One region of the Extibacter sp. GGCC_0201 genome, then DNA from elsewhere that is predicted to be linked to it. Evidence: predicted binding sites of a transcription regulator. Region 1 holds the regulator's gene; each other region holds the start of a gene.
The links. Region 1 encodes Rex, which represses fermentation and respiration genes when NADH is low (regulators of the CRP and FNR family bind a similar motif). Its sites were predicted from a motif close to ATTGTTAANTANTTAACAAT; they were not measured.

Region 1 (5,409 bases):
TTTCACACTCCATTTTCTTAAGATAAGATTAGTATTTCCATCTTTTTCAAATGTATTCTATAGAGCTGCAGTAATACCGGGAATTATGCGAAATAATCCATCTGTTCTACGATATCGCCATGACGGATGAATTCTCTTGGAATCCTCTTTCCAAGGTCACATACGAATTCATAGTTGAATCTTCCGGAAAGCCTGCTCAAGGCTTCTACCGGAAGCTTCTCATCACCGTCATTTCCTACCAGTGTCACTTTGTCTGCATACTTCACATCATCTATCTCCGTCACATCAACCATGAACTGGTCCATGCATATGCGGCCGAGAATAGGTGCCTTCTTCCCATGAATCAGGACATATCCCTTATTGGAGAGGCTTCTTGGATATCCGTCTCCATACCCTACCGGTATCGTTGCTATCCTAGTCTTCCTGTCTGTAATATATGTGCCGCCGTAGCTCACCGGGGTACCTGCCTCTACCCACTTCACGTGTGCCACATGGCTGATAAGCTCCATGGCCGGTTTCAGCGGGACATTTTCCTTGTGTACTTCCTCAGACGGATACAGGCCATAGGTAGAGATGCCGGCACGGACCAGATCCATGTTCGCCTCCGGCACATCGATGATTCCCGCACTGTTCGAACAGTGGTAATACTGGAATGTTACCCCTCTTTGTGCAAGGGTCTCTTTCATCCATACGTAGTTTTTAATCTGTTTTTCGGTAAAAGACTTATCTATCTCATCTGCTTTCGCAAAATGTGTGTACATTCCTTCCAAAGCCAGGTTCGGCATCTTGCTTATACGCTCGATTATTTCCGCCGTCTCTTCTTCAATCATAAATCCAAGTCTTGACATCCCTGTATCCAGCTTAATATGAATATATGCCTGTTTTCCCATTTTGACCGCAAGTTCAGATACCTCACGGGCCATTTCTTCCGTATACAATGTCATGCGGATGTCGTGTTTTATCATTTCCTCCCGTTGATCCGGAAAGATGCAGCCCAGTACGAGCAATGGCTTTTCAATTCCTGCGCGGCGCAGTACTAAAGCTTCGTCAAGCGTCGCGACCGCGAATCCCCACATATACTCTTTCGGAGAGAGCATTTTTGCTATCTGCACCGCTCCGTGTCCATAGCCGTCCGTCTTCACGACACCGAGCATCTTAACCCCTTCTCTGACATTTCGTCTCATCATCTCTATATTATATTCCACCGCATCCAGGTCTATCCTGGCACACACTCTGTTATATGCTTTCATCTATCTGTCCTCCTGTTCTTTCATTGCCCGGCCGGCATACTCGATCAGATCAGATGCCATGACGCTGTAGCATCCTTTATCCAGACATGCAAGTTCCCCTGCCCGGCCGTGCAGATACGTTCCAAGCTCCGCTGCTTCTCTGAGTCCCAGCCCCTGTGACAGCAGGCCTGCTATCACACCTGCGAGCACATCGCCGGAGCCTGCCTTCGCCATGGATGCATTGCCTGACAGGTTCACGTACGGCTGCCTGCCCGCCGACATGGTGACTGTCCGTGCGTCTTTCAGCACGCAGGTGACGCTGTACTCTTCTGCAAAGTCCCGCAGAATCTGCATTCTCTGTGATCTGAGCTCCGGGATGTCCTTCCCTGTCATACGGGACATTTCTTTCATATGCGGCGTAAAGATAAAGTTCTCATGGCGCAGCCGGTCAAGATATTTCTTGTGGTCTGCAATCAGATTCAGCCCGTCTGCATCTATCACGCATGGCACTTCTACATTTTCCATCACTGTCCTGAGTATCTTCCTCGACTTGTCACTCGTCCCGATTCCAGAACCTACGCTCACTACATCTGCCCGGTTCAGCAGCTTGAGCAGTTCGACTTCATCGTAAAAGTCATATGTCTTGATAACCGCTTCCGGCAGAAGCGTCTGCAGTATGACGCGGTTATCCTCCGACGTATATATCTGTACCAGTCCGGCTCCCACTGTATAGGCCGCCTTGGCGTTCAGGAAAGCGGCCCCGGACATGCCCTTGCTCCCTGCGATGATCAGCACCTTCCCATATGTCCCCTTGTTGGAATCGGCCCTGCGCTTAGGAAGGAGGCGCTTGTAATCGCTTTCTTCATATGTAAAGGCCGTACCGCTCTCTTTTTTGACCTCTGATGCATCTATACCGATATCTGCAGTCACTACTTGCCCCGCGTATTCCTTTCCCGGATATAATTCAAGTCCAAGCTTCCTCTCCTGGAACGTCACTGTAGCGTCGGCCCTAAAAGCCGTCCCCATGACAGAGCCGTTGTCCGCACACACGCCGGACGGAATGTCTACCGCCAGCCGGTATCCCTCTGAGCGGTTCATGGCTTCAACAAGTTCCCTGTACCTCCCTTCGAGAGTACGGTTTAGTCCGACGCCAAACAATGCGTCCACGATGATGCTGTACCGGCCTTCTGCATAATCTGTGGCAATCTCAGTTCCCGTCTGCCGCAGACGCTTTATCTGTTCCTTCGTCTCCCGGGAACACTGTCCTTCGTCCCCTGCGAGGACAGCTGTGACCGTATGCCCTTTTTCCGTAAGCATCCTTGCGATAGCAAAGCCGTCTCCTCCGTTATTGCCGGTTCCGCATACGACACATGCCTCCGACAGGTCCAACCTGCTGTCTTCCATGTAGGCCACGCATGCCGCCGCGGCACGTTCCATCAGATCTGATGGAGGAATCTGAAGCTGCTCAATCGTATATTGATCTGCGCGCTTCATCTGGGATGCATTCAGCAGATATTTCATACCTCTCACCTCCTGTTATTTTGCCGGTCTTTTCTAGCCTGCGAAAAGTTCCGGTATATAAAAGAACGTGTAAAGACAAGCCTGTTCTGCACATGCCCATCATTACACGTTTTTATACTTCTTTATTTTTTATCGCTATGTTCTTCGTTATAACGGCCTATGTTATAGGAGAGCCTCATAAGACTCTCGATAAGGTGAACATTTTCGACGATAATATGGTCCGGCAGGTTCAGATCCGTATGTGCAAAATTCCAGATTGCCCTTACCCCATTATCTACCAGGAGATTCGCGACTTCAATCGCCTTGTCTTTCGGGATGGTCAATACGGCAATCTCGACATTGTTATTCTGGACAAAATCTTTCAGCTCATCCATCATACGAATCGGCACGCCTCTGATTGATACTCCGTTTAACCTGGGATTCACATCAAAGATTCCTTTTAAGATAAAGCCCCGTTTTTCGAATGCAGCGTAATTCGCAAGCGCCTGTCCCAGATTACCGGCTCCGATGATGACGATATTGTGATTTTCTTCCAGGCCGAGAATCTTGCCGATTTCTGTATATAGATACTTTACATTATAGCCATATCCCTGTTGTCCGAACCCGCCAAAATTGTTGAGGTCCTGACGAATCTGGGATGCTGTAACTTTCATTCTCTTGCTCAAATCATTGGATGATATTCTTTCAACTCCGTTTTCCAGCAGTTCCCCCAAATATCTGTAATATCTTGGCAGCCTCCGAATCACTGCCTGAGAGATTTCTCTTTCTTCCACTAGCCCACTCACCTTCCTGTTACGTTCTAAAAAATATTATATAGAATTGTCACTTCAAAGTCAAACTTTTAGTTGTATTTTGTCCTATTTTCGATATAATGAATGTTAGCAGAGCCTGCTTTTAAAGCAATGCAGGACGATGCAGGAGGACGTTATGATACTAGCATGCCATGGAATGAATAAAGCATTTGGAGAAGATGTCATCGTAAAAGACGCTTCTTTTCATATAGAGGACTATGAAAAAGCCGCCCTCGTGGGACCGAACGGCGCAGGGAAATCCACCATACTGAAGATGATAGTGGGGGAACTTCCGGCGGATTCCGGGGACGTCATCCTCACGAAAGGCAGGACGATCGGCTATCTCGCGCAGCATCAGGATATGTCGGGCGGCAGCACTATCTACGAAGAAGTAAAGACAGCCAAGGCGGACGTCATAGAGACGGAACGCCAGATACGCGCGATAGAGCTGGAATTGAAGCATCTCGAAGGAGATGCTTTAAAAGCGCGCCTGGATACATATAACCGTCTCACCGCCGTCTTCGAGCGCGCCAACGGCTATGCCTACGAAAGCGAGATAACCGGGGTCCTCAAAGGGCTTGGATTTGACGAGACGGATTTTGCAAAAAAGGTCGACACACTATCCGGAGGGCAGAAAACGAGGGTTTCTCTTGGCAAGCTCCTGCTGACGAAGCCCGACATCCTTCTTCTGGATGAGCCTACCAATCATCTTGACCTCAATTCCATCGCGTGGCTGGAAACATATCTTTTAAACTACCAGGGTGCGGTACTCATCGTCTCCCATGACCGGTATTTCCTGAACAGGGTCGTCACGAAGGTCCTTGAGATTGAACTGGGGACGTTGTCCGTCTTCCTTGGCAATTACAGCCAGTATGCCGAAAAGAAGAAGATGATTCGTGACGCGAAGCTGAAAGAGTACCTGAACCAGCAGCAGGAAATCAAGCACCAGGAGGCGGTCATCGAGAAGCTGCGCTCTTTCAACCGGGAAAAATCCATCAAACGGGCAGAAAGCAGGGAAAAGATGCTTGCCAAGATGCAGCCGGCGGAAAAGCCTCAGGAGGCCGTCACAGAGATACATCTTTCCCTCGAGCCTTCCTGCGTGAGCGGAAATGACGTGCTGAGCGTTGAGCATCTGAGCAAATCTTTCCCTCCCCAGCACCTTTTTTCCGACATAAGCTTTGATATCAAGCGCGGGGAGCATGTCGCTGTCATAGGTGATAATGGTACAGGCAAGACGACGCTGCTTAAGATACTTAACAACGTAATTGGCGCGGACAGCGGAACCTTTACGCTTGGAACGAATGTACAGATTGGCTATTATGACCAGGAGCACCATGTGCTTCATATGGAGAAGACCATTTTTGCTGAGATCTCCGACGATTATCCGAAACTCACCAATACGCAGATACGCAATATGCTGGCAGCATTCCTGTTCACAGGTGACGACGTGTTCAAGCTGATCGGCGACCTGAGCGGCGGTGAGAGGGGGCGCGTATCGCTTGCCAAGCTCATGCTCTCGGAAGCGAATTTCCTCATCCTTGACGAGCCGACCAACCATCTGGACATCACTTCCAAGGAAATCCTGGAAAAGGCTCTGAACGATTACACCGGCACTGTGCTGTATGTGTCACACGACCGTTACTTCATCAACGAGACTGCCACCAGGATTCTGGATCTGGTCAACCAGACTTTCGTCAACTATATAGGCAATTATGATTATTATCTGGAGAAGAAAGAGGAACTGACCGCGGTATATGCAAGAACCGGGCAGTCGGATGATCCATCGGCAGCACCGGAAGAGGTGTCCGAATCTAAACTGAGCTGGCAGGAGCAGAAAGAAGCCCAGGCAAAAGAGCGCAAACGCCAGA
Region 2 (6,372 bases), on a different contig from region 1:
GCCTCCATCTCGGCAAGGATGGTCAGCCCCTGGTCTATCGTCTTATTGAACTGTTCCTCTTCTTTGGCAATCACCTTGAAGATAAAGTCTTTCTTCTCTTCCAGTTCCGGATATCCGTCTTTGGAACCATCGATAACTGTCTGTGCGAGCTCAACGAGAAATTCTCCTTCCACACCAAGCAGCCTTCCATGGCGGCATGCACGGCGCAGCAGACGGCGCAGCACATATCCTCTTCCTTCATTGGACGGCATGATTCCGTCTGAAATCATAAAGGTCACGGAACGTACATGATCCGTGATAACACGCAGAGACACATCCGTCTCATCGTCCTGCCCGTATTCCGTCTTCGTGATGCGGCAGACATGGTCTCTCAGCGCTTTGATTGTATCGATATCGAACATGGAGTCTACGCCCTGTACGACACAGGCCAGACGCTCCAGACCCATGCCGGTATCGATATTCTTCTGCTCCAGCTCGGTATAATTATTGTTGCCGTCATTGTCGAACTGGGTAAATACATTGTTCCATATCTCCATATAACGGTCACATTCACATCCCACCGTACAATCCGGACTGCCGCAGCCATATTCAGGCCCCCGGTCATAGTACACCTCCGAACACGGTCCACACGGCCCGGAACCGTGCTCCCAGAAGTTGTCTTCTTTTCCAAAACGGAAGATCCGCTCCGGTGTGATTCCTATATCTTTATTCCAGATTTCCCATGCCTCATCATCGTCCAGGTAGACGGACGGATACAGCCTGTCCGGTTCAAGCCCGACCACTTCTGTGAGGAACTCCCATGTCCATCGGATAGACTCCTTTTTGAAATAATCACCGAACGAGAAGTTTCCAAGCATCTCGAAAAATGTTCCGTGTCTGGCGGTCTTGCCTACATTCTCTATATCGCCGGTACGGATACACTTCTGACATGTGGTGACTCTTTTTCTCGGCGGAATCTCCTGCCCTGTAAAATATGGCTTGAGCGGCGCCATGCCCGAATTGATCAGCAATAAGCTCTTGTCATTGTGAGGTACGAGCGAAAAACTCTTCATTATCAGATGTCCCTTGCTCTCAAAATACTCCAGGAACATTTTCCTCAATTCATTTACTCCGTATTTCTGCATATTTGCCCTCCTGCTTCTATATCCAAAATACCCGGCAGCCACAGGCATCCGGGACAATTTGATACTTAAGTCTTAATTATAAAGAGAACCCGGCTGTTTGTCAACGGGCGGGGACAGGGCAAAATAAGTTTGGGACGGGGGAAAATCAATTTTCCCCCGTCCCAAACTCATTTTTTTGCCCTGTCCCTTATTTCAGCTCTATCTCTTCTAATTCCTTCGGCGGCAGCTGTTTTGACGATGCTGACACGAATTCTTTTATCTTTTTCTGTGCCTTCGCGACCTGGATATTGGTTCCGGCTCCGGCCACGCATCCGCCCGGACAGCCCATCCCCTCGATGAGGCAGCCATTCATCTTGCCGGCCTTGGCAAGCGCCAGCGTCTTCTTGCACTCTGCCAGTCCTTCTGCGTGTTCGATGCTCACGTCCACGCCCGGATAATATTCTTTCACGCATTTTTCGATTGCTTCTGCCACGCCCCCGGCCACCGCATAACCGCGCCCGGCTCCGGTCGCGTTGTGAAAGGACGATTCCGCTTCGTATTTGGACAGGTCAATGTCCCTCGCATCAAACATTGCCTGAAGCTCCTCAAAGGTGACGACAAAGTCTACGTCACTGCGAACGGTCCTTCGCATCGCCTCCAGCTTCTTCGCCGCGCACGGGCCGATAAATACCACCCTCGCTTCTGGATGTTCCTGCTTTATCGTCCGGGCGGTCGCGACCATCGGCGTCAGTTCCTGGGACACCTGGTCTATCAGGTCCGGAAAATACTTCTTCGCAAGCATGGCCCAGGACGGACAGCAGGAAGTGAGAAGAAACGGAAGTTCGCCTGTCGTCACTTTATTGACATAGTGGTGCGCCTCTGCCACCGCGCCGATATCAGCTCCGAGCGCCACCTCATACACCTCTGAGAATCCCAGTTCCTGGAGTGCAGCCTTAAGATTTCTCGGCGTGATATTGTCACCGAACTGCCCGGCAAACGCAGGGGCAATCTCGGCCACAATCTCATCACCTTCCGTCAAAGCCCGGGCAAGCTGGAATATCTGCGACTTGTCGGATATGGCGCCGAATGGACAGCTTACCATACACATGCCGCAGGATACGCATTTGTCATTGTTGATACGGGCACGCCCGCAGCTGTCCGACTCAATCGCTCCGACTCCACAGGCTTTCTGGCATGGACGCTCCTTCTTCGAGATGGCATCGTACGGGCAGACGGACTTGCATTTTCCGCATTTGATGCATTTATCCTGGTCTATGTAAGAACGGCCTTTTATCATGGAGATGGCATCCTTCGGACAGACTTCCATGCACGGATGTGCCAGACAGCCCTTGCACATATTGCTGACCTCATATCCCCGCTCCTCGCACGCCTCGCATGCGGAAGGTATCACCTGCATGAGAGGCGGTTCATAATACTTGTCCGAGATATTGCTCGATTCCACGCCCGCAGTCAGATGGACCGGCTTATTTTCCGGACGCAGCGAAAGCCCCATAGCCAGCCGCAGCCTTTCCCTGACTACTGCCCGGGCCCTGTATACGCTCTCCCTGTACTTTGCCGTATCCTCGTTCACCATCTTATATGGAATCGCTTCCATGTCATCATTCAGCGTCCCGGCATTCGCCTTAAACCCAAGCCTGGCAACCTCCTCGAATACTTTTCTTCTCAGCTTCCTGACCGTCGTATCCAGCCCTCTCATCATATGGCAGTTTCCTCCTGATTATCTTTCACTAATTTGTTCCTGCCAACACTATACTGAATCGTTAAAATACTGTCAATATGCAGACATGTATTTAATCAGAAACATTCGTCACTTCGCTGTGTGCAGGACGTCCTGCGCATAATATACAGACTGCATCGCGTCTTTTCCATAATAGTCGGCTCCAATCATATCCGCATATTCCTCGTTTAATACAGCACCGCCCACCATGACCTTGCAGTCCGGCTTTTCCTGTCTGAGCTGCCGAATCGTCTCCTCCATGCTGACGACCGTCGTGGTCATAAGTGCACTTAAACCCACGAGACGCACGTCTTCTGCAACTGCCCGTTGGACTATCACCTCCGGCGCCACATCTTTGCCAAGATCGATTACATCAAAGCTGTAGTTCTCTAGCAGTACTTTCACAATGTTTTTGCCGATGTCGTGGATATCTCCCTTGACGGTAGCCAGAAGCACCTTCTCCTTCTTCTGTGCCGCTTCACCGCTTTTGGCCAGCTCATCTTTAAGCACCGCGAATGCGAGCTTCGCCGCATCTGCACTCATAAGCAGCTGCGGAAGGAAGATGGTTCCCTTTTCAAACCCTTTCCCCACCGCGTCAAGAGCCGGTATGAGGTGTTCGTTGATGATGGCAAGCGGTGCCTTTTCTATCACAAGCCGGGCCGCCGCCTGATACGCCTCTTCCTTCAACCCTTTCTCTATGGCGTCTTTGAGCGGCATCTCTCCCGAAGGCTGCACGGATGGGGCAGGCGCTTTCTGACTGCCATACTGCACAATATACTGTTCACAGTTCTTGTCATGGTTCATGAGTGCGCAGAAGGAGTAATAAGACCGCATCATATCTTCTGAAGACGGATTGATAATCCCCGCGCTGAGTCCGCACTGCATCGCCATCGTATAGAAATTGGCATTGATTGCAGGGCGGTAAGGCAGGCCGAAAGATATGTTCGAGACACCGAGCACCGTGCGGACACCATAGTGTTCGGTCACCTTCCGAAGCGCGTCCAGCGTAATCTTTGCACCTTCCGGCTCTGAACTGATTGTCATGGCAAGCACATCGATGACAATATCTTTCCGGTCGATGCCGTACTTTTTCGCTTCGTCGATTATCCTGCCGGCAACCTTAAGCCTTCCATCCGCCGTGTCCGGAATGCCGTCCTCATCAATCGTCAGTCCGATGACTACTCCGCCGTATTTCTTTATGAGCGGAAATACGGTGTCCATGGATTCCTGCTTCCCATTTACAGAGTTCACCATCGGCTTTCCGTTATATATGCGCATAGCCGCTTCCATGGCAGTTATGTCTACCGTGTCAATCTGGAGCGGAAGGCTTGTGACGCTCTGCAGCTCACATACCACCTCTTTCATCATGGATACTTCATCTATATCAGGAAGCCCCACGTTGACATCCAGTATATGTGCCCCTTTATCCTGCTGCGTGATTCCTTCCCGCAGAATGTAATCCAGGTTATGATCCTTCAGCGCCTGCTTGAACTTGCTCTTTCCCGTCGGATTGATCCGCTCGCCTATGATGACCGGCCGGTCTCCGATAACGACACCCTGCCCATAGGAAGATACGATGGTATCTCCTTTTTCTACCGGCGACTTTGGCCGCATTCCCTTACATCTGCCTGCCATAGCCTTGATATGCGCAGGTGTCGTTCCGCAGCATCCCCCGATAACGCAGGCGCCTGCTTGTACGACCTGGTGCATCGCCTCTGCAAAATGCCCGGGATCCACGTCATAAAACACCTCCCCATCCTTCTGTTTCGGAAGCCCCGCGTTCGGCTTCACGATAACAGGTATGGAGGCGTATCTCATAATCTCATACAGTACGGGCATCATCTGCTTTGGCCCCATCCCACAGTTGATTCCGAGGGCGTCTACCCTAAGCCCCTCCAGCAGGGCCACGACAGACAACACATCTCCACCTGTCAGGAGCTTGCCTCTCTCGTCAAAAATCATCGTTGCAAATACCGGAAGATCCGTGTTCTCTTTTACTGCCAGAACGGCCGCCTTCACCTCATACGTGTCGCTCATCGTCTCGATATGGACAAGATCTGCTCCAGCCTCCTCCCCATAGCAGACGACCTCTTTAAAGGCTTCATAGGCATCCTCAAATGCCAGATCCCCCATCGGCCTAAGCAGCTTGCCCGTAGGTCCGATATCAAGTGCAGTATAGGTCTCGCGCCCGTCAGCCACACCAAGCTTCGCAGCTTTCTTGACGTTTCTGACGGCAGCGGATACGATGTCCTTTAGATGGTACTCTGTATCATGGAACTTCAGAGCGTTAGCACCAAATGTATTCGTCAGCACGATATCACTGCCGGCTTCAAAATACTGCCGGTGGATGTCGATGACCTCTTCCGTGCGTATCAGGTTCCACGTCTCCGGCAGTTCCCCCGGCCCAAGCCCCTTTGACTGGAGCAGGGTGCCCATGCCTCCGTCAAAATATAATAGTTCTTTTCCAAGTCTCTGTGATAACATCTACTTTCTCCTTTGCCATTGTCTTCCTTCATCTTCTGTAAGGACAATCTGTCATCTTGCACACCTCACAGCCTTTTCTGTGGCACGGTTCCTTCCTCCTGCTCATCCCTATGATTGCCGTGACAGACTTCATCGGCGTCAGCATGCTGCTTCCGGTCATCGTCAGTCCAATCTTCTTGGCTGTGTCAAGCATCCGCAGAATCTCTTCCTGATGTTCTATCGGAAAGTCTCCGTAACCCGGGCTGAACCGTGGGCGGAGATACAGGCCCTGCCGGGCCGCCTCCTGCTCTATCTCAAGCTGGCAGCTGTCCAGATATTCTTCCAGCAGGGCGGCGGCACACGACTGTACGACAACAGCCTTGGCCATATTCGTGATACTCAGTTTCTTCATATACCTGTCTATCTCGATGCCAAGCGTCGCCCCGAGCACGGCTGCCTTACTGCAGCCATTTATATTTCTGCCAAGGCTTCTGCTTCTGATGCATATATTCCCTATCTCTATGCAGTCCTGCCCTTTCATCGTCAAGTCAAAAATGCGGTAGACGATTCTCCTGGCTGCCAGCAGGTCCAGCTCTTCAAATGCTTCCCCGATCAGCGCAAGTGTATAATCATCTACCGCATGTCTGCCATAACCCAAGTAACGAACTGCTTCCTTCGTCCTTGTATCCATGTCTTCCCCTTATGCTTCGCTTATACTTTTACTATTTCCGACAGATTATACATGATTGCCTCTGCGACTTCCGGCTTGTTCATGGAATAGATATGTATGTTATTAATCCCATTGGCAATCAAATCAATTATCTGGTCGGTCGCATATGCGATTCCGGCCTGCTGCATCGCCTTCGGATCGTCTCCAAAGCGGTCTACGATGGCACGGAACCTCTCCGGCAGCGCTGTTCCTGATAAAGAGCATATTCTCTTCATCTGTTTGGAATTCGTCACCGGCATGATGCCCGGGAGCACTGGTACAGTAATTCCCTTTTCCCGGATACGGTAAAGAAAGTTATACAGGATATTGTTGTCAAAGAACATCTGCGTCGTGAGAAA
Region 3 (6,372 bases), on a different contig from region 1:
AGGTGATATAAATGGAGGATCAGAACGTGGACAATTACAATACAGGCAGTACGGAAAAAAAGACGATTTTAATCGTAGAGGATATGGGGATGAACCGTCAGCTTCTTTCGGCCATATTAGGAGGAGACTATAATATACTGGAAGCGGAAAACGGTCTTGAAGCACTTGGGATATTGGAGAAGGAGTATTCCAATATAGCACTGATTATGCTGGACATCATCATGCCCGTCATGGACGGATTTACATTTCTTGAATATGCGAAAAAGACAGAGGAGTATAAAGATATACCTATCATATTTGTAACGGCAGAAACGTATAAGGATAACATTTTGAAAGGTTTGGAAAAAGGTGTTTGTGATGTGATTGCCAAGCCCTTCGACCCGTATCTCGTCACGAACCGGGTAAGCCAGCTTATCCGGCTGACGGAGGGCCAGAAAAGGAAACGTATTGGACAGGTGCAGGCTATTAAGCAAAAGGAGCCAGGATTTGTACTCATTGTAGATGACGCCGAGATGAACCGGCTATTATTAAAAGAAATGCTGCATGATAAGCACAGGGTGTTAGAGGCAGCAGACGGAGAAGAGGCATTAGGACATCTCGCTGCCCATAAAGGAGAGATTGCGGCCGTCCTTTTGGATATCATCATGCCTGTGATGGATGGGATAGAAATGATGGACAAGGCCCAGAGCAGGATGCTTCTGCATGATGTGCCTGTAATTGCCATTACTGCTGAAAGTTCTCCGGTTAAGATGCAGCAGATCAGAGATCTGGGCATCTGCGAGATAATACATAAACCATTTGATCCGACGGTAATAGAGAACAGGATAAATAATATGATAGAATTATTTACAGTCAAATAGCGGACCGGGGACAGGGGAAAACGAATTGGGGACACCCTGAAAGGAATTGGGGACGGAGGAAATCTAGATTTCCTCCGTCCCCAATTCCTTTCAGGGTGTCCCTTTTACTTAGACTCAAAGGCTGTTTTTGCATCGCGGATCAACTTGTCGAATTTATCTGCCTGCCATGCGGCCCTTCCGGTGAACAGCCCGTCGATGGACGGCTGTACGATGAGCTCGCTGGCGTTGCCCGGATTGACGCTCCCGCCGTAGAGCACAGGGATGTCCGCTCCGGCATCCCCGAAGATGTCCAGCAAAGTCTGCTTGATGACTTTGTGCATCTCTTCTGCGTAGTCTGCTGTCGCGGGCGTTCCGTTAACGCCGATGGACCACACCGGTTCATATGCCACCCAGATATTCGGAATCTGTGATACCGGTATGTCGTGGAAACCGATTTTGAGCTGTGTACGTAGAACCTCTGGGCTGATGCCGTAGCTCTTTTCTTCCGCCGTCTCTCCGATGCAGAGCAAAGTCGTAAAGCCATGATTGAGCGCTGCCTTTACCTTCTTGTTTTCTTCGATATCGGTCTCCCCGAATACGTGCCTTCTCTCGGAATGTCCGATCATGACAAGGTCAATCCCGATTTCCTTCAGCATGAGAGGTGAGATTTCTCCGGTGAACTGCCCTTCATCTTCCCAACACATGTTCTGTGCCCCAATCTTTACATATGTACGGTCTACGTTTTTCGCAGCGCTTTCCAGAGTCGTGTAGGAAGGTATGATAAAAAGTTCAATTTCGTCGCGGCTTAAATCCTTCGTGTACCCTACAAGATTCTGAAGGTATTCCACGGTATCGTGTATGTTCTTGTACATCTTCAAGTTACTTCCAAAATACAATTTTTTCTGCATAGTTGCCTCCTCATGGTAATCTGCTGTTGATTCTGTTTATAATCTGAATCTATTATATATGATAAGCGGTCAAAACGCAACTTCAAAAACGTGAAAATATTAACAAAACGAAAAAACGAAACAAAACGAAAGAAAGCAATGAAAAAACAGGTTAAAATGCACAAAACAAGAATAATAGAAATATGTAATTGTACTGAAATTACAAAAAACGGTTGCATAATGAAAGAGATACATATAAAATGAAACTACAAATAAAGAAAAACGAAAACAAAAACGGAAACATAAACGAAAGTAAACGAAAGGATGGAGAGAAGATGAGTGAAAAATTCAGACCAGTGACAGCAATTACCATGGGAGACCCTGCAGGTATCGGACCGGAGATAGTAGTTGGCACGATATTAGATAAGGAAATCCATGAGTGCTGCAAGCCATTTGTAATCGGAAGCAAGGCAATCATGGAAAAGGCGGCGAAGGTGCTTGGCAAGGAGCTTAATTACAATCTAATAACAGAACCTTCAGAAGCAAAATATGAATATGGCACCGTAGATATCATGGAGACAGGGGATTATGACACGGACTCCATCGAATGGGGCAAAGAACAGAAGCTTGCGGGACAGATGGCAATTGACTGGATTATGAAATCTATTGAATTAGGAATGGCTAAGAAGATCGACGCCGTCTCTACCTCGCCGATCCACAAAGGGGCAATCAAGCTTGTCGGCGTAAAAGAGCCCGGACATACGGAGATCTATCAGAATGTTACCAATTCACCGTATGCACTGACCATGTTCTCCTGCCATAAGCTGAGAGTATTCTTTGTAAGCCGCCACATGTCTCTTGTAGACGCATGCCACTATGCAACCAAGGACGTTATTCTTGACAATGTAATTAATATCGATAAAGAACTGCGCAAGGTCGGAATCGAGCATCCACATATCGCAGTGGCAGGCCTGAATCCCCACAATGGAGATAACGGACTGTTCGGAACAGAGGAACTGACAGATATCGGACCGGCAGTAGAAGCGGCGAAGGAAAGGGGCATCAACGCAGTGGGACCATGCCCGGCAGATTCCGTATTCCACATCGGCAAGTCAGGGAAATATGATGCGATCCTTTCTCTGTACCATGATCAGGGCCACATCGCCTGCAAGACGCTGGATTTTGAAAAATCAGTTACGCTTACATTCGGCCTCCCGTTTATCAGAGGCTCTGTAGATCACGGGACAGCATTTGATATCGCGGGAAAAGGCATCGCCGGCTCCATAAGCCTTATCGAATCTACAAAGGTAGTTGCCGAATATGCCGCAAAACAGCATGAAAGAGAAGAGAACTAAGAGACTGTGATTATAGAAAGAGAGGGATAAAGATGCCTTTAATCGGTGCAGTAGCGGATGATTTGACAGGAGCCACCACGACAGGCGTGCTGCTGGCAAGGTCAAAAGCGAGGACGGCGGTATTTTTTAATGAGGAAGCGGCGGAAAAAGCAGAAGGTCTGGATGCGCTGGATGCAGTGCTGATCAGCAGCAACAGCAGGGCACTTCCGGCAAATGAAGCTTACGAAAAGGTAAAGTCTGCGACGCAGGCGCTGAAGCGGATGGGCGTCAGACATTTCACAAAACGTATCGATACGACACTTCGCGGCGGAGTAGGAATCGAAGTTGACGCGATGCTGGATATGGTCGGGGAAGACGCCGTGGCGGTAGTCGTGCCTGCAATGCCACAGTCAAGAAGGATACTGGTGGGCGGCTATTCTGTCATCGACGGCGTGGCGCTTATCAATACTCCGGTTGCGCAGGATGTGCGTACTCCGGTCAAGGAGAACTATATACCGAGGCTGCTCTCCTCGCAGACGAAACGTCAGGTGGGGCTCGTGGCTCTCGACAAGGTCCTGAGGGGGGCGGACGCTGTCAGAGAAGCGCTGGAAGCAGAGCGCAGTGCAGGATGCAGCGTTATCGTAGTAGATGCGATAACCCTGGAGGATGTAGAGGAGATAGCAAAAGCCTGCATCGAACTTCGTTGGAACGTAGTATCCGTAGACCCGGGACCGTTCACGTCAAAGCTTGCCTATCACCGAGGGCTGATTGGAACGGAAGAGCCGAATGTTCCGCCGGAAGCAGATGAAGCAGGAAAGACGGTGCTCATCGCTGCAGGCAGTGCGACACCTGTCACGAAGAGGCAGATGGAAGTGCTCTGTGAAGATGACCGCCATGTCCGTATCAGCGTAGATCCGGTTCCTCTTATCGAAGGTGGGGATGCTGCCATGGATGAGGCGTTCAAGGCGGTACATAAAGCAGTGGAACTGCTGGAATCTGGCAGCCAGCCAAGAGCAATCCTCTTTGAGACTGCCCTGCACGGCGAACTGCTGAACCTAGATGAAGAAGATAACAAGAGGCATTATGCCGGCGGCATGAGCGCAGACAGGATAAATGCCGGCTTAGGCACGATTATTTCACAGGTGCTCGAGCAGATCGGAAGAGAAAAGATAGCGGGACTTTACACAACAGGCGGTGATACGATGGTCAACGTATGTTACCAGCTTGGTGTCGAGTGCATAGAAGTAATGGATTATGTAATACCGCAGACGGACGTTGGCCGTCTTGTGGGAAGCTACGACGGACTGCCGGTAGTAGGCAAAGGTGGCCTGACTGGCAATGACAACACGGCTTGTGACATAGTGAGCCGGCTGTTCCGTGAATCAGCGAGACAATAAGAATATTGGAGGAAGTGAGAAAATGGGAGAACAGAAAACAGAAGTAAAGAAGACGAAAGATCTTGACCTTTTGAACAAGATGAAAAAGCTGCCGGGCGGGCTCGTAATCATACCGCTTGTAATCGCAGTGCTTATAGCGACATTTGTGCCGCAGGCTTTCCAGATAGGTGGCTATGTAACGGCATTATTCTATGAAGGGAATTCAGCGATGATGGGATTTTTCCTCATCGTATGCGGTTCCACCATCAATATTAAACAGGTAGGCATGCCTTTATACAAGGGTGTTACGCTTACCGGCTTGAAGTTCGTGCTTGGTGTGCTGTTCGGACTCCTCGTCGGAAGAATCTGCGGTCCGGACGGATTCCTCGGCATTACGCCGTTCGTTATGATTGCGGCTATTACCAACTCTAACGGTTCCCTGTACATATCACTGTCCTCACAGTTTGGCAATGCTACGGATACGGGTGCAATCTCTATCCTGTCATTGAACGACGGACCTTTCTTTACGCTTGTTGCACTTGGAGCTACAGGGCTTGCCTCTATTCCGATCAACTCTCTGATTGCCACACTGGTGCCGATTCTGATAGGATTTATCTGGGGCAACCTGGATGCAGGATTCCGTAAAGCATGTGCGACCGCACAGCCGATCGTAACCTTCTTCATGACGATTTCCATCGGCGCCAAGACGGATGTCAAGACCATCGTGACAGCAGGTGCGGCAGGTATCGTGCTCGGACTCATATCAGCAGTGCTTGCAGTAGTATTCTTCTTCCTGTTCAACCTGCTGCTTCCGAAGAAGGAAAGAAACGCCATGGGAGCTGCTGTAGGTACGACAGCGCTCAACTCAGCGATGACACCGGCCGCTGTAGCCGAGGCCGACCCATCGATGGCCCAGTACACAGAGATGGCCACGGCACAGTGCGCTACGGCTTCCATCATCACATTGTTCCTCTGTCCGTTCATCGTGGCATTCTTTGACAAGATGATGCAGAAGAAGCAGAAGGGTATCTACTCGCCGGAAGGATGGGCACACTACAAGGTCACAGGTGAAGCGGCGCCGTCAGAAATGTAGATTAACCGTACCTTATTGAACATTAGCAGTTCAATAAGTAAACCATATTGAACATTAGCAGTTCAATAAGTAAACCATATTGAACATTAGCAGTTCGATAAGTATACATAATTCATTACAGGCAAGTGAAAAAAGTCCTCTAATATGTTACAATGATTTCGTAATGTATGAGAGGACTTTATTATAAGGAGCGCGATCATGGAAGAGAAACTGTCGGTACAGATGACGAAAGAGGCATTGTTTGATTTTCTTTTATACCATACATACTCTAAATTTACCGGTTTTCTGACGAATGTCCTGGGGGCAGCCGTTGGAATCATGGGGATTATCCTGCTGGCTATGGGAAGGATAAAGCCGGTATATCTCGTGTTTTACCTTGCCGCTGCCGCAGTATTTATCGCATTTACCCCGCTTCAGCTGAAGCACAGGGCTAAAAAGCAGATGGAACTTAACGAGGAATACCAGACAGAATGGGAATATACATTTAACGAGCATGGGATAACTGCCGTGCGTGGAGATAAAGCGGAAGAGGTGGCCTGGGAAATGATTGAGCGTGTGGCGACGACTCCGAAGACGATTGGGATATATTATGGAAAAGACCATGCATTTATCATCCCGAAGCAGGCTTTCGGCAGCCGCTTCGTGGCTGTCATGAAGATGATAGCACAGCATATCGATCCACAGAAGGTAAGGCTGAGATAGAGAATCAATAATAGAGACAGAGGGTAGTAGAATGGAAGAACGCAGGCGTACGATACTGAGAGAACTGGACGAAAGAGGAAGGGTTCGGGTTGCAGATCTGAGCAGAGAACTGGGCTGTTCAGAGGTGACGATCCGAAACGA
Region 4 (6,372 bases), on a different contig from region 1:
CGGTACATGCCTCCGAGCATATTCGGCCGTCCTGTCACCTGGCTTCTGTAGTATTCGAACACATCCTTCATGATGCTGTCCGCATAGTCATCGTCATTGCCGTATTTCGGCGTCTTGTTGCATACGATATTCCAGATTCTGTCGTGCCCCTCGAAATTGTCTTCCAGCGCTTGCATCAGCTCATCCATCGTAAATGTCTTCTTCTCATATACGTTGTACTTCACGGATGCCAGGCAGTCCGTAATCGTACCGATTCCTACGCCCTGCAGATATTTTGTGTTGTACCTTGCGCCGCCGCCGTTGTAATCTTTGCCTTTTGAGATACAGTCATTGGTAATGATGGAAAGGAACGGTACAGGCATATCTTCTGCATATATCTTCTCGATGACATTGCTTCCCTGCACTTTGATATCGATAAAATATTTCATCTGCTTTTTAAATGCATCATATAGCTCTTCGTATGTCTTGAAGTCCGCAGCATATCCGAGCTCAAGTCCGAGCTGCTGTCCGCTTACTTTGTCATAGCCGTTGTTCAGCGTCAGCTCGAATATCTTCGGAATATTGAAGTATCCGGTGAGGATATAGGCTTCATTTCCAAATGCACCTGTCTCCACGCAGCCGCTCGTGCCGCCGCGTCTTGCATCTTCCAGCGACTTGCCGGCATTGAGCAGTTCCTGGACGATTGCCTCGGTATTGTAGAACGCCGGCTGTCCCCATCCCTTGCGTGATATCTCGCAGGCACGCTTCAGGAACTTCTGCGGCGTCTTCCTGCTGATCTGTACATTAGAGCTTGGCTGCAGCAGCTTCATCTCATCCATGCAGTCCAGAATCAGATAGCTAACGTTATTGACTCCGTTCTCACCATTCGGAGCGATACCGCCTGTGTTCAGGTTGGCAAAATCTGTATACGTGCTGCTCTCCTTCAGCGTAATGCCGACCTTCGGCGGTGCAGGCTGGTTGTTGAATTTGACCCACAGGCATTCCAGCAGCTCCAGCGCTTTCTCATCATCCAGCGTCCCCTCTTTTACGTCTTTTTCATAGAAGGGATTCAGATGCTGGTCAAGACGTCCCGGGCTGTACGCATCCCACGGATTCAGCTCGCTCGTGACGCCGAGGTGTACGAACCAGTACATCTGGATTGCCTGCCAGTATGTCTCCGGCTTATGTGCCGGTACGACATCACAGTTGGCCGCAATCTGAAGCAGCTCTTCTTTTCGCTTTGGATTGCCTTCTTTTTCTGCCAGCTCTCTCGCATAGGCTGCATATCTCTCGCCGAGGATCATGATAGCGTCGCAGGCAATCTTCATGCCCTCCAGCTCGTTCTTCTTATCTAACGCCTCCGGGTCATTGAAGAAGTCCAGCTTATCGATTGCGGCCTGGATATCTTCTTTATAGTCAAGGAATCCTTTTTCATATATCTTTACAGAACCGACCGTATGTCCCGGTCCCCGCTGTTCCATAAACTCTGTGAACAGCCCTGCCTCATACGCTTTCTTCCACTCCGGCGTCATCTGGCGCAGAATCTTGTTCCGGATACATCTCTTATCCCAGAACGGAATCATCACCTTTTCCTGCTTCTCAAAATCTTCTTCTTTTACTTTGAAGCTTATGAGTTCACGGTCATTCATGACATGCATATCTTCCATCGTGTGGCAGCACAGCTCCGGGAATGTGGGAGATGCCTGCGGAGAATCGCCCTTCTCGCCGACAATCAGCTCACCCTCGCCTATGTATAACGTCTTTGTTGCAAAATAGTCTTTGAGCACCTGGGCGCGAAGTTCCGGGATGGACAGCGAGCCTTCATAAGCCTCATACGTCTTAGTCATGCTCTCGGCACGCTCCATGTCAATGTGTGCCGGAGTGTCCAGGCTGAGCTTTCTGAGTTTCTTGATCCGTTCGTTCATTCCTCTTTCTTCCATCTTCATTAACCTCCTATTTTTACGTTGTGGAAACCTGATTCTTTAAAAAGCGTCACAAACTGTTCCATCTCATCGTTCGACGGCGCATGAAGGTCCGACCCTTTATACGTCAGTCCAAGCTTTTCATACTTTCCCGAACCGGTGTTGTGATATGGGAGAAGGTTCACATTGGCCACCCTGATCTTCTTTTCCTTGAGATAGTCTATAATCGCTCCCATATCCTCGATTGATCCGTTTACTTCCCGGACTACCGGAATGCGGATATATATGCGGGCACCCTTGCCGCTGATATATTCCAGATTCTCTAAAATCTGCTCATTCCCCATGCCCATATACTTTTTATGTACGTCGTTATCCATCGTCTTGATATCATACAAAAATGTATCTACATATGGCAGCAGCCTTTCAAAATTCTCACACGGCGCCTGTCCGCATGTATCAATCGTTACCGAAATCCCCATCTTATCGAGCCGCTTCGCAAGTTCTTCCACATAATCCATGTCGGCCATCATAACCTCGCCGCCGGACAGCGTAACCCCGCCGCCGGATTCTTCGTAGAACATCTCATCTTTCTTAAGCTCCTTGATCAGCTCGCTGATGGCATACTCTTTCCCGGCCACTTCCCGCAGGTTCAGGTTGCAGTAATCCACACATGTACCACAGCCGGTGCAGAGCTTCTGGTCCGTGACCATCTTGCCTTCCTCTGCCTTCACCGCCTTCTGGGGACAGACCGCGGCACAGCTGCCGCATCCTGCACATCGTTCCCTGTCGCAGAGAAGCTCAGGCTTAAAGCACTGTGTCTCTGGATTATGGCACCACAGACATTTCAGCAGACATCCTTTAAAAAAGACGGTCGTCCGTATCCCGTCACCGTCATGGATAGAATACTTCTGGATGCTTGTTATCAAACTCATCTTTTCACCTCACACGTCGTTCTTTCGCTTTTTAGACTAACGTTTGTACTTTAGTCTAAACATAACAAAAAAACAGTTCCTTGTCAAGAATTTATCAAGGAACTGTCATCCATTTCATGAAAATCAATATATTATATATTAAATTTTTGTGCACTTCTTACAATATCTCATCTGCCGAACCGAAGCCTAACGGATAGTCAAACAGTGATATCTGCATGTCTCTGCCTGACTGCACCTTACGTTCCACAATCGTCTCATCTCCCCGAAGCTGTCCAATCAGAAGGGGCGATGCGGGGTCATGCTGTTCTTTCTTCCTTCGGGCGCTCTCAATCCCCCCTGTCGCGTAGCAGTACGCACAGCCATTGACGCATGTATCATACATCCCTATATCAATGCTCTCCGCGCAGCCGCATTCCCTTCTTTGTCCGGTATCTTTTTTCAAATCCAGCTTATAGCCGATAATGTGCCGGATCTTTTCTTTGTCGATACAGGCGCCGTGCCGTATGCCGTAACGCTCCAGATTCACCTTCTCTGCGCACGTATAGAGAGGAAGCTTATACTTCCCGGCAATTCCGGCAAGCCCTTTTGCGACAGAAGCCATCTCATCTTCTTCCAGTTCTGGATAGGGATTCCCCCTGTAAGCATCCACGAAGCTGATGATGCACCGGTCCGTATACTTGTGAAGCCATTCACACATCATCTCGAACTTTTCCAGATGATAGCCGAGCGTATAAGTGCCACTCAGGATAATCGGGTCGAACCTCCAGTCAACCCGTTCTCTCCCGAGGCGCTCGCTCAGCAGTACGAAGGTTGCCATCGATTCTTCCGTCGAAGGCAGGTTCTCCTCCATATCCATTCCGTAATCCGTGACGGTCATCTGAAAATAATATCGGTAACCGAGCTGATCGATCTCTTTGAGCTTTGGCAGGAGCGGCTCCGGGTTCTTTGTCCAGAACACAATACAATCAACCGTATCCGGTGATATGGCGATACGGCTGATCTTCTTCCTGTTGTATGGGTTTGGCACTAATATCTCCCCGGCCTTCAGTCGGTTGACAAACCATTCCGGATAGCATGCGGGGATATCGGTTCTTCTGCTCGCGCTGATAATCATTTTATGCTCTCCTGACTCCCTTGATTCTAATAATATACTGAAAAAATAAAGTTGTCAAAGGGAGAACGTTTCCATTCCTATGTGCGTACGGATGCTAATTTGAACTTTCTTCTTTATAATGTGCAATCTTATAATCGATCACCCCCGCCGCAGCCGCGGCCGCCAGTGCAGAAACCGTCATCGGCAGGGTCAGCCAGAACGGCAGCTCATAATGTATCACGAACTTTAACGACAGCATGGCAGGATAATAGATCAGGAAAATCGTCTGCCAGATCCTGGTGCACATATTCCGATAATTTTCCAAACGATAGACTTTATCCAGTCTCATAATCTTCGCTCCTCTCATTTTAAAGAAAGCATTCTGCATATCCATAAGAGTTACATCCAGATTATCAAAGGTATCATTCCGCTGTATCAGCTCGTCACAAAGGCTTCTCGCCTCCGACAGTTCTGCCATCTCTTGCTCAAGTGCTGCTTTTCTTGCCCCGATAACCTCAGATACCGTCACTTTGCCTTCCTTTACCCTTCTGATATCTTTTACCGGAACACCGAGCACCCTAAGGAACTTTATCTTCTTCAGATCTTCCACTTCATGCATGCTGTATTCCCGGTAATTGTTCTCTCTATTTCTCCCCGGAGCAAGAAGGCCCTCCTCCTCATAATAACGGATATTTGCTTTTTTCATATCTACCAGTTGTTCAACTTCTTTAATGGTCAATTCTGTTCCTCCTTACCGTTATTAAACACCTTCAAGTAACTTGAATGTCAACATTTACGCACAATGTTAACTAATATATTTATCAGGTTGACATTTCCTTTGATTTCGGATATACTGCATACATACTAATTCTACAGGAGGCTGTCATGAATCATTCAAAAATATCTGTTCAAGACATCTGCACCATCGGTCTGTGCACTGCAGTAATCGCAATCATGGCACAGATATCCATACCGATGCCGGCGGGTGTCCCGATGACGATGCAGACGTTCGCAATCACCCTTGCGGCTATCATACTTGGAGCGAAAAAAGGGGCCGCTGCCGCTCTGATCTATGTACTGCTTGGAGCCGCGGGTGTACCGGTCCTTGCCGGCTTCACAGGCGGGTACCAGTACCTCATAGGGCCGACCGGAGGATTTCTCCTGTCATTTCCTATTATGGCATATATCATCGGCTTCGGGGCAGAAAAGTTCCGGCAGGTCAACATGGGGTTCATTGCCTTCCTTATCCTCGGCACAGTCATCAATTATATCGGCGGTATCGTGATGTTCTGCCTCGTAACCGGCTGCAGCATATGGGCTGCATTCACTGCCTGCGTGCTTCCGTTTATACCGACAGCGGTTATAAAAGCAGCTCTGGCCACAATCATAGGACTTAGAATCCACAGAAGGCTGGTGAGTGCCGCATGCGTCTGAGACCACACCATCTGCTCTGTACCCAGGGATACTCGGGCAAAGGCTACAGCGAAGCATTTGTAAAGAACATGGATAAAGTCGTTCACCGCCTGCGCACAGAGGACAAGACTCCCATCGAACTCGTCTTTTCCACGGATGACCTATGTTCCTGCTGCCCGGACATGCTGGATACCGATCTGTGCCGGAATAATGAAAAAGTACAGCGTTTTGACAGGAAGGCAGCAGAATATTTCGGATTGGAAGAAAAGACATACATCTATCAGGAGCTGGCTTCATACATACGCCGGCATACCACGCCGGACATGCTGGCGGATATATGCTGTGGCTGCAGCTGGTATCCGGTAAGTGCCTGCCGTGAAAAGATAACCGGAATAAAATGACGGTCAATAGGCACCGCCGCAAAAGCAGGCCGGAACTTACACGTAAGCGGTAAGTTCCGGCCTGCTTCTTTATCCTATCCGTTTGGTCAGGCAGCCTTTCTATCCAAAATTCTTTTCCACGAGCCTGCAGTATTCTTCATATGCCGCTACGCCGCGGAAGCTCTCCGCCAATGCATCCCGGATTCCCTTATAGTACCATCCTATCATCTCTTTATCCTTCATGCGGAACCTGTTCCACAGGTTTTCGCCCTCCACAGGATAATCCCTGTCTATATCCCTCATATTCGACAGCTTATCTGCAAGGCCTATCATCTGGACTTCCAGCGGTGACTTCCCGATATGCCGGATGGTCGCCCCTTTCCGTTCTACCCATGTCTTCGACTTATCCTCGCTTTCCTGAGCAACCATTACAGCTACCCTGACGCTGAACTCCCTGGCAAGCACTTCTTCCGTAATACCGGCACAGTCTTCAATCGTATCGTGGAGCACCGCCGCGCTGATAATTTCCTCGTCCTCCGTCATAGACGATACGATATCCCCCACTTCCACCGGATGGACGATATATGGCCGTTTCGTTCCCTTCCTGAACTGTCCTTCATGTGCTCTCGTTGCAAATTCAATCGCTTTGTCGA

Region 2: the regulator Rex is predicted to act here: its motif matches at 2,881-2,900, upstream of HJV72_RS00845 (4Fe-4S dicluster domain-containing protein).
Region 3: the regulator Rex is predicted to act here: its motif matches at 1,835-1,854, upstream of pdxA (4-hydroxythreonine-4-phosphate dehydrogenase PdxA).
Region 4: the regulator Rex is predicted to act here: its motif matches at 2,913-2,932, upstream of HJV72_RS14795 (trans-4-hydroxy-L-proline dehydratase activase).

The regions. Positions count from the first base shown of each region.
Region 1 covers NZ_JABFCH010000019.1:279-5,687, reverse strand. Annotated here, with positions in the region: gene alr (alanine racemase) at 84-1,250, opposite strand; gene HJV72_RS12860 (NAD(P)H-hydrate dehydratase) at 1,251-2,750, opposite strand; gene HJV72_RS12855 (redox-sensing transcriptional repressor Rex) at 2,873-3,523, opposite strand; gene HJV72_RS12850 (ABC-F family ATP-binding cassette domain-containing protein) at 3,678-5,409, shown strand, end outside.
Region 2 covers NZ_JABFCH010000001.1:176,829-183,200, reverse strand. Annotated here, with positions in the region: gene alaS (alanine--tRNA ligase) at 1-1,124, opposite strand, end outside; gene HJV72_RS00845 (4Fe-4S dicluster domain-containing protein) at 1,312-2,823, opposite strand; gene HJV72_RS00840 (homocysteine S-methyltransferase family protein) at 2,932-5,325, opposite strand; gene HJV72_RS00835 (vitamin B12 dependent-methionine synthase activation domain-containing protein) at 5,354-5,995, opposite strand; gene metF (methylenetetrahydrofolate reductase [NAD(P)H]) at 6,016-6,372, opposite strand, start outside.
Region 3 covers NZ_JABFCH010000033.1:10,778-17,149, reverse strand. Annotated here, with positions in the region: gene HJV72_RS17280 (response regulator) at 27-860, shown strand; gene tpiA (triose-phosphate isomerase) at 965-1,747, opposite strand; gene pdxA (4-hydroxythreonine-4-phosphate dehydrogenase PdxA) at 2,062-3,081, shown strand; gene HJV72_RS17265 (four-carbon acid sugar kinase family protein) at 3,114-4,457, shown strand; gene HJV72_RS17260 (2-keto-3-deoxygluconate permease) at 4,480-5,529, shown strand; gene HJV72_RS17255 (YcxB family protein) at 5,728-6,231, shown strand; gene HJV72_RS17250 (DeoR/GlpR family DNA-binding transcription regulator) at 6,263-6,372, shown strand, end outside.
Region 4 covers NZ_JABFCH010000023.1:61,785-68,156, reverse strand. Annotated here, with positions in the region: gene hypD (trans-4-hydroxy-L-proline dehydratase) at 1-1,919, opposite strand, end outside; gene HJV72_RS14795 (trans-4-hydroxy-L-proline dehydratase activase) at 1,925-2,833, opposite strand; gene HJV72_RS14790 (DUF1848 domain-containing protein) at 2,991-3,947, opposite strand; gene HJV72_RS14785 (helix-turn-helix domain-containing protein) at 4,042-4,665, opposite strand; gene HJV72_RS14780 (biotin transporter BioY) at 4,812-5,360, shown strand; gene HJV72_RS14775 (DUF1284 domain-containing protein) at 5,351-5,740, shown strand; gene HJV72_RS14770 (HD domain-containing protein) at 5,840-6,372, opposite strand, start outside.